2 regions of the Stappia sp. ABD4_338 genome follow, and region 1 is predicted to be linked to the other one. Evidence: riboswitches for the same ligand, from Rfam matches in the RefSeq annotation. Region 1 holds a riboswitch; the other holds the start of a gene.

Region 1 (7,440 bases):
CAGGGACAGGCCCTGGTCCACATGCCGGGTGGCGGCGGCGTAGGTGTCGATGATCGCCTCGGCGCCGATCTCGTAGGCATCCCGGTAGTACTCGAGATTGTCGTTCGTCATGTAGGGCGCGGGATAGTAGACGCGGCCGATCTTGCCTTCCTTGCGGATCTCGATCTTCGAGGTGATCGGATGGATCGAGGACGTGGCATTGTTGATGTAGCTGATCGACCCGGTCGGCGGCACCGCCTGGAGATTGCGGTTGTAGAGCCCGTCGGCCATCACCGCCTGCTTCAGGGCCGCCCAGTCCTCGCGGACCGGCACCTCGATGCCGAAACGCCCGAAAAGCTCCTTCACCGTGTCGGTTTCGGGCAGCCAGTCCCGCTCCAGATATGTGTCGAAGAAGGTTCCGTCGGCGTATTTCGACCGCTCGAAGCCGACGAAACTGCGCCCGCGCTCGCGGGCCAGCACGTTCGAGGCCCGCAGGCAGTGGTAGAGCACGGCAGCGAAATAGACGCTGGTGAAGTCGATCCCCTCGCGCGATCCGTAGTGGATGTGCTCGCGGGCCAGGAACCCGTGCAGGTTCATCTGCCCGAGACCGATGGCATGGCTCTCGTCGTTGCCGCGCCGGATCGAGGGAACGGAGTCGATCGCCGACATCTCCGACACGGCGTTAAGCGCCCGTACCGCCGTGTCGACCGTGGCGCCGAGATCGCCGCCGTCCATGGCCCTGGCGATGTTCAGCGAGCCGAGATTGCACGAGATGTCGGTGCCCAGGTGAGCGTAGGAGAGGTCGTCGTTGAACCTCGACGCCTCGTTCACCTGCAGGATCTCCGAGCACAGGTTCGACATGGTGATACGGCCCGCGACCGGGTTGGCGCGGTTCACCGTGTCCTCGAACATGATGTAGGGATAGCCGCTCTCGAACTGGATCTCGGCCAGTGTCTGGAAGAACTGCCGCGCGTTGATCTTCTTCTTGCGGATCCTCGGGTTGTCGACCATCTCGTGATACTTCTCGGAGACGGAAATTTCCGAGAACGGCACCCCGTAGACACGCTCCACGTCGTGCGGCGAAAACAGGTACATGTCCTCGTTCTTCTTCGCCAGCTCGAAGGTAATGTCGGGGATGACGACGCCGAGCGAGAGCGTCTTGATGCGGATCTTCTCGTCCGCGTTCTCCCGCTTGGTGTCGAGAAAGCGCAGGATGTCGGGATGATGGGCGTGCAGGTAGACCGCGCCCGCGCCCTGACGCGCGCCGAGCTGGTTGGCGTAGGAGAAGCTGTCCTCCAGAAGCTTCATCACCGGGATGACGCCGGAGGACTGGTTCTCGATGCCCTTGATCGCCGCGCCGTGCTCGCGAATGTTGGTGAGCATCAGGGCCACGCCGCCGCCGCGCTTGCTGAGCTGGAGCGCGGAATTGATGGCGCGCCCGATGGACTCCATGTTGTCCTCGATGCGCAGCAGGAAACAGGAGATCAACTCGCCGCGCTGTGCCTTGCCCGCGTTGAGGAAGGTGGGCGTCGCGGGCTGGAAGCGCCCGGCGAGGATCTCGTGCATCAGCCGCGACGCGAATGCCTCGTCGCCGCGCGCGAGGGTGAGCGCCACCATGACGACCCGGTCCTCGAAGCGCTCCAGGTAGCGCTTCCCGTCACGCGTCTTGAGGGTGTAGCTGGTGTAGTACTTGAAGGCGCCGAGGAAGGTGGGGAAACGGAATTTCACCTTGTAGGCCGCCTCCCACAGCCCCAGGATGAAGGCCCGGTCGTACAGATCAAGCACGGCGGCCTCGTAGTAGCCCTCCTCCACCAGGTACCGCAGCTTTTCCTCCAGCGAATGGAAGAAGACCGTGTTCTGGTTCACGTGCTGGAGAAAATACTGGCGCGCGGCCATGCGGTCGGCATCGAAACGGATCCGCCCGGCATCGTCATAGAGGTTCAGCATGGCGTTGAGGGCGTGATAGTCCAGCCCCTGCCATTCCGTGGGAACGGCCTGCGCCGGAGGCGCTTCGCTCACGTCGCGCTCGAGAGTTGCGTTTTCCAAAACCTGTCCAGTCCTTCACTGACACGTGCGATATCGCTCGTCGTTCCGGCAAGCTCGAAGCGGTAGAGCAGCGGCACGCCGCATTTCTCCGCGATCACGTCACCGGCCAGGGCGAAGAGCGCTCCGAAGTTGCGGTTGCCCGAGGCGATGACGCCACGAAGCCTGCCGCGCGTGTCGGGGTTGTTGAGGAAGCGGATCACCTGCCTGGGCACTGCACCGCGCCCCGTGCCATCGGCAAAGGTGGGCGTGACCAGCACGAAGGGCCGCGCCGGCGCGGGCACGGGGGCGGACGAGGCAATCGGGATCCGCTCCGCGTCGATCCCGAGCCTTTCCACGAAACGCGCCGTGTTGCCGGAGCGCGAGGAAAAGAAGACCAGCCCGCCCATGTCCCGCCTCAGCGCAGCGCGGCGATCTTGTCGGGACGAAAGCCCGCCCAGTGGTCGTCACCGGCCATCACGACCGGCACCTGGCGGTAGCCGAGCCCGGTCACGCGCTCCATGGCCGCCTCGTCGAGCGTCAGGTCGACGAGTTCGTAGGAAAGCCCCTTCGCGGCAAGCGCGCGGGTCGTGGCGGTGCACTGAACACAGGCGGGTTTGGAATAGACGGTGATGCTCATCAGGTGTCCCCGGATCTCTGCCAAGACGTGGCCGATGCACAAGGGGACGCGAACGCGCGCGGACACACCGCGACCGTACGACGCCTCCGGGCCCACCGACCGGGTTCGCTCTCAAGGTCCTGGCAGGTCTCCTGACTTGCGGCTCGAGCACCTCGGTCCACCTTCCCGGCGCTTGCGCGCCAGTGGCTCATCGGACCTTGGCTTGCCGCTCACAGTTGCGGGGGCAGTGCCGGTTTCCCACCGGCTTCCCTTTTCAGCCGCGACGAATCGCGGACACCAAGACAACACGATGTAGGCACCCGCACCGCCCTGGTGTCAACATGTAGTGGACTTCTCAACAGCCTCCCGCATGTCGCCCGACCGGAGCGGGACCGCCCCGCACGCTCTCAAGAGGCACGGGAGAGCCGCCCCGCATGGCTGAAGAGAGCCAGTGCAAGCGTGACCAGCGCCAGTCCGGCGGCCAGGGCGAAGGTCATGGAAAAGGCGTGGGCCACCTCCGCCGTGGAGGCTTCGGCCGCGTTTCCCGTTCCCAGCACCGCGACGAACACGCCCGGCATGGCCGAGGCGCCGGTCATCAACCCGAGGTTCCGCGACACGCCCAGCAGGCCGGAAAGACGTCCGCGCTGCTCGACAGGGGCGTCCAGGAGCACGGCGGTGTTGTTGGCCGCAAGGAAAAGCTGAAAGGCCGGGGTCAGCACGATCAGCGCGACGATGTAGCCCGGTACGCCGAAGACCCTCGGCAGGAACGCCAGGCAGAGCAGGCCGGCCATGGCCTGCACCAGCCCGAGAACCATGACGCGCGCACTGCCCAGCCGGTCGGTCAGACGCCCCGCCGGAATGCCGGAAAGCGCGGCGACGACCGGCCCCACGGACATGACAAGGCCGATCATCGCCTCGTCCAGTCCGAGCGAGAACGCCAGATAGAAGGGCGCGACGACCAGCGTGGACATCATCACCGTTCCCACCAGGAGGTTCATCGCGAAACCCGCGCCGGTGCGGCGGTCACGCAGAAGCCGCATCGGCACCAGCGGCGCGGCGGAGCGGCTCTCGACCAGCACGAACAGGACGAAGGCGACCATGGCCCCCACGACGAGCGTGCCCGTGCCGAACGGCACCTCCGGCGCCCCGCCTTCGGCCGCAAGCGCATAGGCGGCCAGCGCAATGACGAGCAGCACGGTTCCCGGAGCATCCAGATCGCGCGCCGAGGCGCGCCGGCGCGATGCGCCGCGCCCAAGGAAGGCAACGGCCAACACAAGGGTAAAAAGCGCGAAACCGGCAAGAAGCCAGAAGGCCGCCCGCCAGTCTGCCCAGGCGAGCATCGCTCCGCCGAGCGAGGGGCCCAGCGCCGTTCCTGTCGCCGACATCGTACCGAGCACGCCCATCGCCATGCCGAGCCGCTCCGTCGCGACCCGGTCGCGCGCGATCGACATGGGAAGGGCGATGAGGATGGCGCCGCCAGCACCCTGCACGGCACGGCCCGCGACGAGCACCTCGAGGCTCGGAGCCATGGCGCACACGCCCGATGCCGCGATGAACGCCAGAAGACCGGCGATCAGGACCCGGCGATGGCCGAAGAGGTCCCCCAGCCGCCCCGCGCTCACGATGGTGACCGTCACCGCCAGCAGATAGGCCAGCACGACCCACTGAACGCCGGTGATCGTGGCCGAGAAGCCGCGCGTGAGCGCGGGAAGAAGAACCGATGCGATGCTGATGCCCATCGACGCGGTGAGCGTCGCCGCGGCAAGTGCCGCAAGAACGGGGACGGAAGGCCGGTCCGATGTCGTGTCGCTCATGAGTGCCACCCTTGTGATCGAAGTGAAGTGGCGCTACATCTGCCACTTCAAGTCGACTTGAGGTCAAGCATGAAACTCATCGACATCGGCGCACTGTCACAACTCAGCGGCCTGCCCGCCTCGACGCTGCGCTACTACGAGGAAATCGGTCTCATCCGCTCGGTGGCGCGGCACGGCCTGCGACGCCAGTTCGACGCGCCTGCCGTGACCCAGCTCGCCCTGATCTCTCTCGGCAAGCTCGCCGGCTTCTCGCTTGCCGACATCAAGGCGATGTTCGCCGGAGACGGGTCACCCAGGGTTCCGCGCGCCGAACTGCATCTGCGCGCCGATGCGCTCGACGAACAGATCCGGGGCCTGACCCGCCTGCGCGACGCCCTGCGTCACGTCGCCGACTGTCCCAAGGACGATCACCTGGAGTGCCCCAAGTTCCGCCGGCTGATGCAGTTCGCCTCCCGCAACACACCGGCAACCGGCGGGCTTCGCGGAAGGGCCGACTGACCCCGCCCACCTGTCCCGCACGCGCATCAACCAGAAAGCGAGTTAGGTCTGGTCACTCAAGGATTGGGCCAATACCCTGTGCGCAAAGGGATTCGTCGGAGCGGATTGTCCTGGCAGGACCATCCGGTCGATCACCGAGCGGAGTGCGCGCATCATGGTCTTTCGCCTTGGAAAGAAATATCAGGGTCTGGCGCACGGGTTCGGCTGCGCCTGTCACACACCCCAGGCCATGCAGGCCCTCGCACGCGTCGAGGCGGGCATGTCGCGGCGCTCGGTGTTGCGCGGGATCGCGGCCACCCTCGCCGCTCCCGTTCTCGCCGGCACCTCGCCGCTTTTCGCGCAGCCGGCCGCTGACAGGCTTCTGCTGCGCAACGTCAGGATCTTCGACGGGCATTCGCCGAAGCTGATCGAAGGCCGGGACGTGCTGCTGGAGGCCAACCGGATCGTCGCGCTGCCCCGCGCCGGGGAGGCCGTCAGCGATGCCGCTATCATCGATTGCAAGGGCGGCACTTTGATGCCGGGCCTGATCGACGCGCACTGGCACGCGCTTCTTGCCGGCATTTCGCAAGTCGCGGCGCTGACCGCCGACGTTCCCTATGTGCACCTCGTGGCGGCACAGGAAGCCGAGCGTACCGTGCTGCGCGGGTTCACGACCGTGCGTGACGTGGGTGGCCCCGCCTTCTCGCTCAAGCGCGCCATCGACGAGGCACGCACTCCCGGCCCCCGTATCTACCCCTCCGGCGCCATGGTGTCGCAGACCTCCGGGCATGGCGACTTCCGCCAGCGCTACGAAGTGCCCCGCTCGCCGCAGACCAACCTGAGCCACGCGGAGGAGGCAGGCATCTCGGCAATCGCGGACGGCGTGCCGGAAGTGCGCCGCCGGGTGCGGGAGCAGCTCATGCTGGGCGCGAGCCAGATCAAGATCATGTCGGGCGGCGGCGTCGCCTCCAGTCATGACCCTGTCGACAGCCTCCAGTTTTCGGAAGAGGAAACGCGTGCGGCGGTGGAGGCTGCCCGGGACTGGCATACCTATGTCTGCGCCCACGTCTACACATCGCAGGGCATACAGCGCGCCCTGAAATGCGGCGTGCGGTCCATCGAACACGGACAGCTCGCCGACGAGGAGACCGTGCGCATGATGGCGGATGCGGGCGCATGGTGGTCGATCCAGCCGTTCCTCGCCGATGAGGACGCCAACGTCTACACGAACCCGACGCAGATCGAGCAGCAGAAGCTGATCGCGCAAGGCACGGTCAGGGCTCTCGAACTGGCCGAAAAGCACAAGGTCAATCTGGCGCTTGGAACGGACATCCTGTTCAATCCCAGGGCGACCGCCACCCAGGGACGGCAGCTCGCCAAGTTCGCGCGCTGGTACGACAATGCCAGGGTCCTGCGACTTCTGACCGGCGGCAACGCGGAGCTTCTTGGCCTGTCCGGCCCGCGCAGCCCCTATGAGGGGCCGCTTGGCGTCATCGAGGCCGGCGCACTGGCGGACATCGTCGTCCTCGACGGAAACCCGCTTGAAACCATCGACCTGATCGCGGATCCGGAAACGCACATGAAGCTTATCGTCAAGGACGGACGGATCCACAAGAACACGCTGGAGGGCTGACCGTGGCGCGTTTCATGGCCGCCCTGGCGCTTGCATCCGCGCTGGCATGGGCACCGGCGGCGCTGGCCGGGGAGACCGGTACCGCGCAGGCCGGACAGACACGCGACTGGGCCATCCAGGTCACTCCCTATCTCTGGGCAACCGGGCTTTCGGGCGAGGTCGCCCCGGTGCGGCGCCTGCCGCCCATCCATGTCGAGAAGAGTTTCGGCGACGTTCTCGGCGATCTCGATTTCGGCGGGTTCGTCAATATCTGGGCGAGACGCGGCCGCTACGTGTTTTCCGGCGACCTGATGTATGTGTCGACGACGGACAGCAAGCGGGTGAGCGGCGTGCCCTTCGTCGGCTTCGTCGATGCCTCCACCGACACCCGCCAGTTCACCTCGACCCTGCAGGCCGGTTACCGTGTCGTCAGCCAGGATCGCTTTACCCTCGACGTTCTCGGCGGCGCGCGCATCTGGTGGATCTCCAACACATTCGACATCCAGGCCGGTCCGGCCAGCGGATCCTATGGCGAGAACTTCGGCTGGGTGGATCCCGTGATCGGCGCCCGCGCGTTCCTGCGCCTCGGCGACAAGCTGTCACTGCAGGCACAGGCCGACGCGGGCGGGTTCGGCGCGGGAGCGCGCTCGACGTTCTCCGCCCTTGCCACCGCCAATTACACGCTGAGCGACAGCCTCTCGGTGTCCGCCGGCTACAAGTATCTCAAGACCGACTACAGGAAGGGCGGCCACGTGTTCGACACTGAACTGGGCGGCCCCGTGCTCGGCCTGACCTATCGCTTCTGACCCGAGCCGGAAGGGACCCTCAGATGGATCAGATCTCAAACCGGTCGCGCACCCTCGCGACACTCGTCCTCGCCCTTTTCCTCTCAATCGCCGGAACGCCGCTCCTCGCCC
Region 2 (7,440 bases), 2.1 Mb from region 1:
GGCGGCGCGCGAAAGCCCTCGGAGCGAAGCTGGTCCAGGATCGTGTAGGCGGTAAGCGGCGCATGGGCCCGCGAGAGCGCCTCGAACACCAGCGCCTGATTGCGCGTCAGATCCGCACGGCTCGCGTCATTCAGGGTCATTGTCCGCTCCTCTCGTCATTCGGCGCCGGCGCGCGATCGCGCCCGCGCAGCACCCGCATCAGCATACCGGCGGCCGGTGTCATCGCCAGGATGAACAGTGCGAGCGCCGCCACCACGATCGACGGCCCGGACGGTGTATCCCAGTTCAGCGAGGCTTCCAGCCCCCCGATCACCGCGATCACGCCAACGAGACCGGCAAGCACGGCCATCTGTTCCGGGCCCGCCGCCAGACGCCGGGCGGTTGCAGCGGGGATGATCAGCATGGCGGTAATGAGCAGAACGCCCACGATCTTCATCGATATGGCGATCACCGTCGCCATCAGCACCATGAAGATGAAATCCGCCCGTTCCGGCTGAAGCCCTTCCGCCTCGGCCACGTCGCGGTTGACCGTCGCGGCGAAAAGCGGCGTCCAGATCAATGCGAGAATCGTCAGCACGACGGCCCCGCCGCCGTAGATCAGCGCGATGTCGAGGCGCGAAACGGCCAGGATGTCGCCAAACAAAAAGCCCATGAGATCGATGCGGACCCAGCTCATGAAACCGAGTGCGACGAGCCCGAGCGCGAGCGAGGAATGCGCCAGAAGCCCGAGCAATGCGTCCGACGAAAGCGTTGCCTTGCGCCTCAGGAGCAGCAGGGCGAGCGACACCAGAACCGCGGTCACGAAGACGGCCAGCGTGACGTTGACCTGCAGCAGGAAGGCCAGCGCCACACCCAGCAGGGCGGCATGGGAAAGCGTATCGCCGAAATAGGCCAGCCGCCGCCACACGACGAAACAGCCGAGCGGCCCCGCCACGAGGGCCACGCCGATCCCCGCGACGAGCGCGCGGGTGAAGAAATCATCCAGCATCGCGCCTGCCCTCCCCGATCCCGTGGTCATGTGTGTGACCGGGCTCATCGCCATGCCCGTGGTGATGGCCGTCTTCCGGGTGACAGTGTTCCGTGATCGACCCATCGGCGTGGCGCACGCGCCCGTCGGGCAGATGGGTGTGATCGTGATGATGCTCATAGACGGCCAGCGCCGGGCTCGCGCGACCACCGAAAAGCCGGCGGTACGCCTCGCTCGAGGCAACCGCCGTCGGCGCGCCGGAACAGCACACGTGTCCGTTGAGGCAGATGACGTGATCGGTTGCCGCCATGACCACATGCAGGTCGTGGGAGATCAGCAGGATACCGCAGCCAAGGTCGTCGCGGATGCGTCCGATCAGGTCGTAAAGCGCGCTCTCGCCGGAGAAATCGACGCCCTGCACGGGCTCGTCGAGCACCAGCAGATGCGGCTTTCGCGCGATGGCGCGGGCCAAAAGCACTCGCTGGAACTCGCCGCCGGACAGAAGCCGGACCTCCGCGCGGGCGAGATGGGAGACGCCTGTCGCGGCAAGCGCCGCCTCCGCCTCGTCGCGGGGCACCGGCCCGGTCAGGCGCATGAAGCGCATCACGTCCAGCGGCAGGGTCCAGTCGACCGTCACCTTCTGGGGCACGTAACCGACCCTCAGGCCGGCGCGACGTTCGGAACGCCCCTCGGTCGGCTTCAAAAGCCCGAGCGCCATCCGCGCGGTGGTGGACTTGCCCGACCCGTTGGGGCCGATCAGGGTCACGATTTCCCCCGGCCTCACGGCCAGGTCGACCCCGCGCACCAGCCAGCGCCCGTCGGCGAACACCCCGGCCCGCTCGAGCGCCACAAGCGGCTCGCTGCCGCCCGCACCGGCAGGCGCGGCACCACGATCACGCTCCTTGCTCATTTCGTCATCCATGTGCTCTCGCCAGCCGCCCCGGCTCGCCGGTTCCCTGCGCTGCGAACGGGATAGCGGGACTGTCCACCGGCGACAAACAAAACCTGTTGCCTCCCCTTATCTCACACGTTATAGAGTAACACAACAACGTGATATTATAACAAATCAAGGCTGAAAGTTGACGCGTGGAAGCACTGCGCGTCATCGAAATTGACGTCCGGCCCTGGCTCGGACGCCCTCTGAAAAGACCCAGACCCGAAAACGGAAAGTTTGCGCCATGCCCCTTCTTCGCAGCTCAATCGTGTCCGCGCTGCTCCTGTGCTCGACAAGCACGATGGCCCTGTCCGAGACACCGAATGTGGTCGCCTCGATCAAGCCGGTCCACTCTCTGGTCGCGACGATCATGCAGGGCGTGGGAAGCCCGCAGCTCATCCTGGAAGGCGCGAGCTCGCCCCACACCGCGAGCTTCAAGCCCTCGCAGGCCGGGATGCTGGAACAGGCCGACATCGTCTTCTGGATCGGCGAGGACCTCGAGCCCTTCCTGGAAAAGCCCATCGAGACCATCGGCTCGAAGGCGCATGCGATCGCGCTCGGCGAAGCCCAGGGTGTCACGCATCTCGCTCCGCGCGAGGGCGGCGCCTTCGAGGCACACGATCATGACCACCACGGCCATGCGGATCATGACGATCACGCCACGCACGATCATGATCACGGCGATCACGATCACGGGCATGACCATGAGGAGCACGCCCACGAGGGTCATGACCACGATCACGACGGGCACGATCACGATTCCCACGCAGGCCATGAGCACGGCCACGGCGAGGTGGACCCGCATGTCTGGCTCGACCCGGAGAATGCCCGCGCGATGGCCCGTGTCATCACAGAAGAACTCGTCGAGCACGACCCGGACAACAAGGCCGCCTACGAGGCGAACCTTGCAGCGCTGAACACGCGCCTCGACACCGAGACCGCAGAAATCCGCGACATGCTGGCGCCGGTGAAGGACAAGGGCTTCATCGTCTTCCACGATGCCTACCAGTACTTCGAGAAGCGCTTCGGGCTCGCGGCGGCCGGATCGATCACCGTCAGCCCCGAGGTCATCCCCGGAGCCGAGCGCGTGAGCGCTATCAAGGCCAAGATCGGCGAGCTGGGGGCGACCTGCGTCTTCGCCGAACCGCAGTTCGAACCCAAGCTGATCACCGTCGTCACGGAGGGCACCAACGCGCGCACCGGCACGCTCGATCCGCTCGGCGCCGCCCTGCCCGCCGGCCCCGACCAGTACTTCGGGCTGATGAACGATCTGGCCACCTCGCTGAAGGACTGCCTCGCCGGCGAGAGCTGACCCGGCATCCGGTCCTGGCCGGGCACGCCCGTCCGGCCAGGGTCGCCCCGACGCCGTGCCGCCACCAAACCGCGCAGCGGAGTCCGCGCGGCTTTCTTTCGGCCAGATTTGTTATGTTATCTCATAATATAGAGATGACAACGGGGCCTGCCGTCCGCTCACAGGACCGCCCTCCCACTTCCGTCTCTTGAGGACACCAACATGCCTTCCCTTCCCGAAAAGCTTCCCGTGACCGTCCTGTCCGGCTTTCTCGGCGCCGGAAAGACGACGCTCCTGAACAGGATCCTCTCCAACCGTGACGGACTGCGCGTCGCGGTGATCGTGAACGACATGAGCGAGGTCAACGTCGACGCCGGTCTCGTGCGCGATGGCGGCGCGGATCTCTCGCGCACCCGCGAACAGCTCGTGGAGATGACCAACGGCTGCATCTGCTGCACCCTGCGCGAGGACCTGCTGACGGAGGTCTTCCGCATTGCCGGGGAGCAACGCTTCGATCATCTGCTCATCGAGGCAAGCGGAATTTCCGAGCCGCTTCCGGTCGCGGCGACCTTCGCCTTTCGCGACGAGAACAATGTCAGCCTCGAGGATGTGGCGGAAATCAACTCCATGATCACGGTCGTCGATGCGGCGAACCTGATCGCGAACTACGGCTCCAACGCCTTTCTCGCCGAGCGCGGACTGGAGGCGGCGGAAGGCGACGACCGCAGCCTCGTCGACCTGCTTGTCGAGCAGATCGAGTTCGCCGACACCATCGTGCTCAACAAGGTGAGCCTCGCGGACGCGCGCGAGTTGCAGGCGGTGCGCAAGATCGTGCGCGCGCTCAACACCGACGCGCGCGTGCTGGAGACGGATTTCGGCAACATTCCGGTTCCCGAGCTTCTTGGCGCGAAGCACTTCGATTTCGACCGTGCCCAGTCCCATCCGCTCTGGTTCAAGGAGCTCAACGGTTTTGCGGACCACGTGCCCGAGACCGAGGAATACGGCATTCGCTCCTTCGTCTATCGCGCCCGGCGCCCCTTCGCGCCGCAGCGATTGAAGGCGTTCATCGATCGCTCCTGGCCAGGCGTCGTGCGCACCAAGGGCTTCTTCTGGCTTGCGACCCGCCCGCGCCACGTCGGGGAAATCAGCCAGGCGGGCGCCCAGGTGCGCACGGAAAAACGCGGTCTGTGGTGGTCGGCGGTTCCCAAATCCTACTGGCCGGAAGACCCCGCCTGGGCGTCGGCCATGCGCCCGATCTTCGATTCCCGGTGGGGCGACCGGCGCCAGGAGATCGTCTTCATCGGCCTGGACACAATGGACGAGGCAGCACTTCGCGCCGACCTGGATTCCTGTCTGGTCGACGACGACGATTTCCGCCCCGACCTCTGGACCGGGTTGCCGGACCCCTTTCCCGCCTGGCAGGCCGGGACCGACTGAACGGGACGGCAGGCAAGGCGAAAGCGGTTGCCGCGGGGCGGCCAATCTGCCACTTTTCGTGGTGATGGTTGCCTGCGGAGAATCTCCAAGGGCATGAAAAGGGAACACGGTGAGGCGTACCCAACAGGGACCGAGACCGTGGCTGCCCCCGCAACTGTGAGCGGAAAGCCGACCCCATGTGCCACTGTCCGGACAGGACGGGAAGGCGGGGGAGGCAGCGACCCGCGAGCCAGGAGACCTGCCATCATGGTTTCACCAATTACCGGACGGGGTGTTCCGGGAAGGCGACATGGCAATATCCGGACAGTGCAGGCTTTCCATCTTGCATCGTCCCCCGGCCATCGGTCTTCCCCTGCCCCGCTCCCTCGACCGGCAGGATAAGGATGGCCAGCGACCTGACCTCCTCCATCATCGGGCATGACGACCCGGCACGCTCCGGCACCGCAAGCGCGATCGTCACCGTCTGCAAGACCTGTCGCGCCCGGCACGTCGACGAGGATGGCGCCACGCACTACGGCGAACGCGTCGGCGAGGATGTCTCGAGACGTCTGGCCGAGGCCCTGTGCGCGCTTGAGCTCGATGAGCGCGTCGCCCTTGCCGACGTCGGCTGCATGGCCGGTTGCGGGCGCCCCTGCTCGGTCGCGGTCCAGGCCGTCGGCAAGGCGGGATATCTCTTTGGCGACATCGTCACGGACGAGGAGGTGGCGGCAATCGCCGCCTTCGCGGGCCAGCACATCGGCCTCGAGGACGGATGGTGCTCCTCGCTTCAACGCCCCGAGGCACTGAAGCGCAAGACACTGGCACGTCTTCCCGCTCCCCTTCCCCTCCCGCCGCTGGCCGGCGCCCTTCGCGAGGCAGCGGAATGAGCCACGAGACCGGACAGGAGGTCACCCTCGAACTTCTCGGCCTGGGCTATGCCACCGCACGCGGCGACGCCCTTGTCGCGGATGTGTCCTTCCACGTCCACGCCGGCGAGATCCTTGCGATCGCGGGGCCCAATGGCGCTGGCAAGAGCACGCTGGTGCGCATGATCGCCGGGCTGATGCCCGCCGGCTCCGGCGAGATCAGGCTCGGCGGGCGCCCCCTGACCGATATTCCGATCGCGGAACGGGCCCGCTCCGTCGCCTATGTCGGCCAAAGCGAGGAGCCCGACGGACGCCTGTCCGTCACCGAATATGTCGCCCTCGGGCGGTTGCCGCACCGGCGCGCGCTGGATGCCCGCGCCCATCGCACGGCGGTCGCCGAAGCGCTCGCCGTCGCCGGCCTCTCCTCCCTTGCGCCTCGCACCATCGGCAGCCTGTCCGGCGGCGAGCGCCAACGTGCCAAGATCGCCCGGGCCGTCTGCCAGACACCGAAGCTTCTGGTGCTGGACGAGCCGACCAACCACCTCGACCCGCGTGCCCGGGGCGATCTGCTCAGCCTCGTTGCCCGCCTGGGCATCACCGTCATCGCCGTCCTGCACGACCTGACGCTGATCGAGGATTTCGCCAGCCACGTTGCACTCATCGACGACGGACGCCTAGCCGCCTACGGCCACCCGCAAGAGGTCCTGTCCGGCGCGAGGGTACGCGAGACCTTCGAGGTCGACATGCACCGGCTGCCCCACCCCTTCGAGGACCGGCTGCTCTGCGCCCTCGACATCCCCATCAGCCGGCCCATCAACCGGCCCGTCCCCTCGCGCTGAACCACAAGTCCCTCCGCCTCTGACCGAAAGACCCGTCATGCTCCGCATCCCGACCGCTCTCGCCGCCCTTCTTCTCGCGGGGACGGCACAGGCCGCTCCCGTCACCGTCGACAATTGCGGCGAGCCGCTCACCTTCGAGACCACGCCCGAGCGCATGGTGACCCAGGACATCAACATCTCGGAGATGGCCTTCGCCCTTGGCCTTCAGGACCACATGGTCGGCGTCAGCGGCATCAGCGGCTGGTACAAGACCACGCCCGATTTCGAGAAGAAGCGCGGTGACCTGCCGGAAATCGCGCCGAAGTACCCTTCGATGGAGAACCTTGTCGCCTCCGGCGCGGATCTCTTCTTCGGCGGCTGGTACTACGGGATGAAGCCGGGCGGAGACGTGACGCCGGAAACGCTTGGCCGGCAGGGCATCAAGACGCTGATCCTCACCGAGAGCTGCATCCACGTCGACAAGGAGCGCCCCGCCGCATCCCTCGACCTGCTTTACGGCGACGTCGAGCGGCTGGGAAAGATCTTCTCGCGCGAGGACGAGGCCAACGCTCTGGTGGAGGGCTGGAAGTCCCGTGTCGCGGCCGTTCAGGAAGCTGTCTCCGGACGCGAGCCCGTCAAGGTGTTCCTGTATGATTCCGGCGAGGACAAACCCTTCACGGCGGGCCGCTTCGCCATGCCGACCGCGATGATCGAGGCCGCCGGCGGACGAAACGTCACCGCCGACATGGAGACGAGCTGGGGAACCACCTCTTGGGAGGCGGTCGCCGCCGCCGACCCCGATTTCATCATTCTGCTCGACTACCAGGACAGCGGCGGCGCCGACAAGCTGTTCGCCTTCCTGCAGGCCCATCCCGTTCTCGGGCACCTCAAGGCGGTTCAGGAAAACCGTACCCTGCCCCTGCGCTACGAGGAACTGACGCCCGGCCCCGCGAACATCGACGGCGTCGAGAAGATCGCCCGCGCCCTCTATCCGGACGCCTTCTGAGCCATGCGCCTTGTCTTGCTCGCGACCGTCGGCGTGCTGGCGGTCGCGATTCTCGTCATCGCAGCCATTGTCGTGGGCTCGACGCCGCTGCCGCTGGAAACGGTGATTGGCGCGCTTGCGGGCGGGCCACAGGCGGAGACGC

The links. A riboswitch is a leader RNA that binds a small molecule or an ion and turns the genes downstream of it on or off. The one in region 1 is predicted to bind cobalamin.
Region 2: it holds a riboswitch for cobalamin, as region 1 does, so the genes downstream of both, ACYX4S_RS07390 (DUF1636 family protein) here and nrdH (glutaredoxin-like protein NrdH) in region 1, are expected to answer to the same signal.

The regions. Positions count from the first base shown of each region.
Region 1 covers NZ_CM149982.1:3,749,334-3,756,773, forward strand. The annotation lists gene nrdE (class 1b ribonucleoside-diphosphate reductase subunit alpha) at 1-1,998, opposite strand, end outside; gene nrdI (class Ib ribonucleoside-diphosphate reductase assembly flavoprotein NrdI) at 1,995-2,411, opposite strand; gene nrdH (glutaredoxin-like protein NrdH) at 2,420-2,641, opposite strand; cobalamin riboswitch at 2,746-2,937, opposite strand; gene ACYX4S_RS16860 (MFS transporter) at 3,028-4,434, opposite strand; gene ACYX4S_RS16865 (helix-turn-helix domain-containing protein) at 4,504-4,932, shown strand; gene ACYX4S_RS16870 (metal-dependent hydrolase family protein) at 5,087-6,544, shown strand; gene ACYX4S_RS16875 (hypothetical protein) at 6,547-7,329, shown strand; gene ACYX4S_RS16880 (transporter substrate-binding domain-containing protein) at 7,353-7,440, shown strand, end outside.
Region 2 covers NZ_CM149982.1:1,604,430-1,611,869, reverse strand. The annotation lists gene ACYX4S_RS07415 (Fur family transcriptional regulator) at 1-140, opposite strand, end outside; gene ACYX4S_RS07410 (metal ABC transporter permease) at 137-988, opposite strand; gene ACYX4S_RS07405 (ATP-binding cassette domain-containing protein) at 978-1,877, opposite strand; gene ACYX4S_RS07400 (zinc ABC transporter substrate-binding protein) at 2,146-3,213, shown strand; gene ACYX4S_RS07395 (GTP-binding protein) at 3,415-4,629, shown strand; cobalamin riboswitch at 4,678-4,889, shown strand; gene ACYX4S_RS07390 (DUF1636 family protein) at 5,013-5,495, shown strand; gene ACYX4S_RS07385 (ABC transporter ATP-binding protein) at 5,492-6,313, shown strand; gene ACYX4S_RS07380 (ABC transporter substrate-binding protein) at 6,351-7,298, shown strand; gene ACYX4S_RS07375 (FecCD family ABC transporter permease) at 7,302-7,440, shown strand, end outside.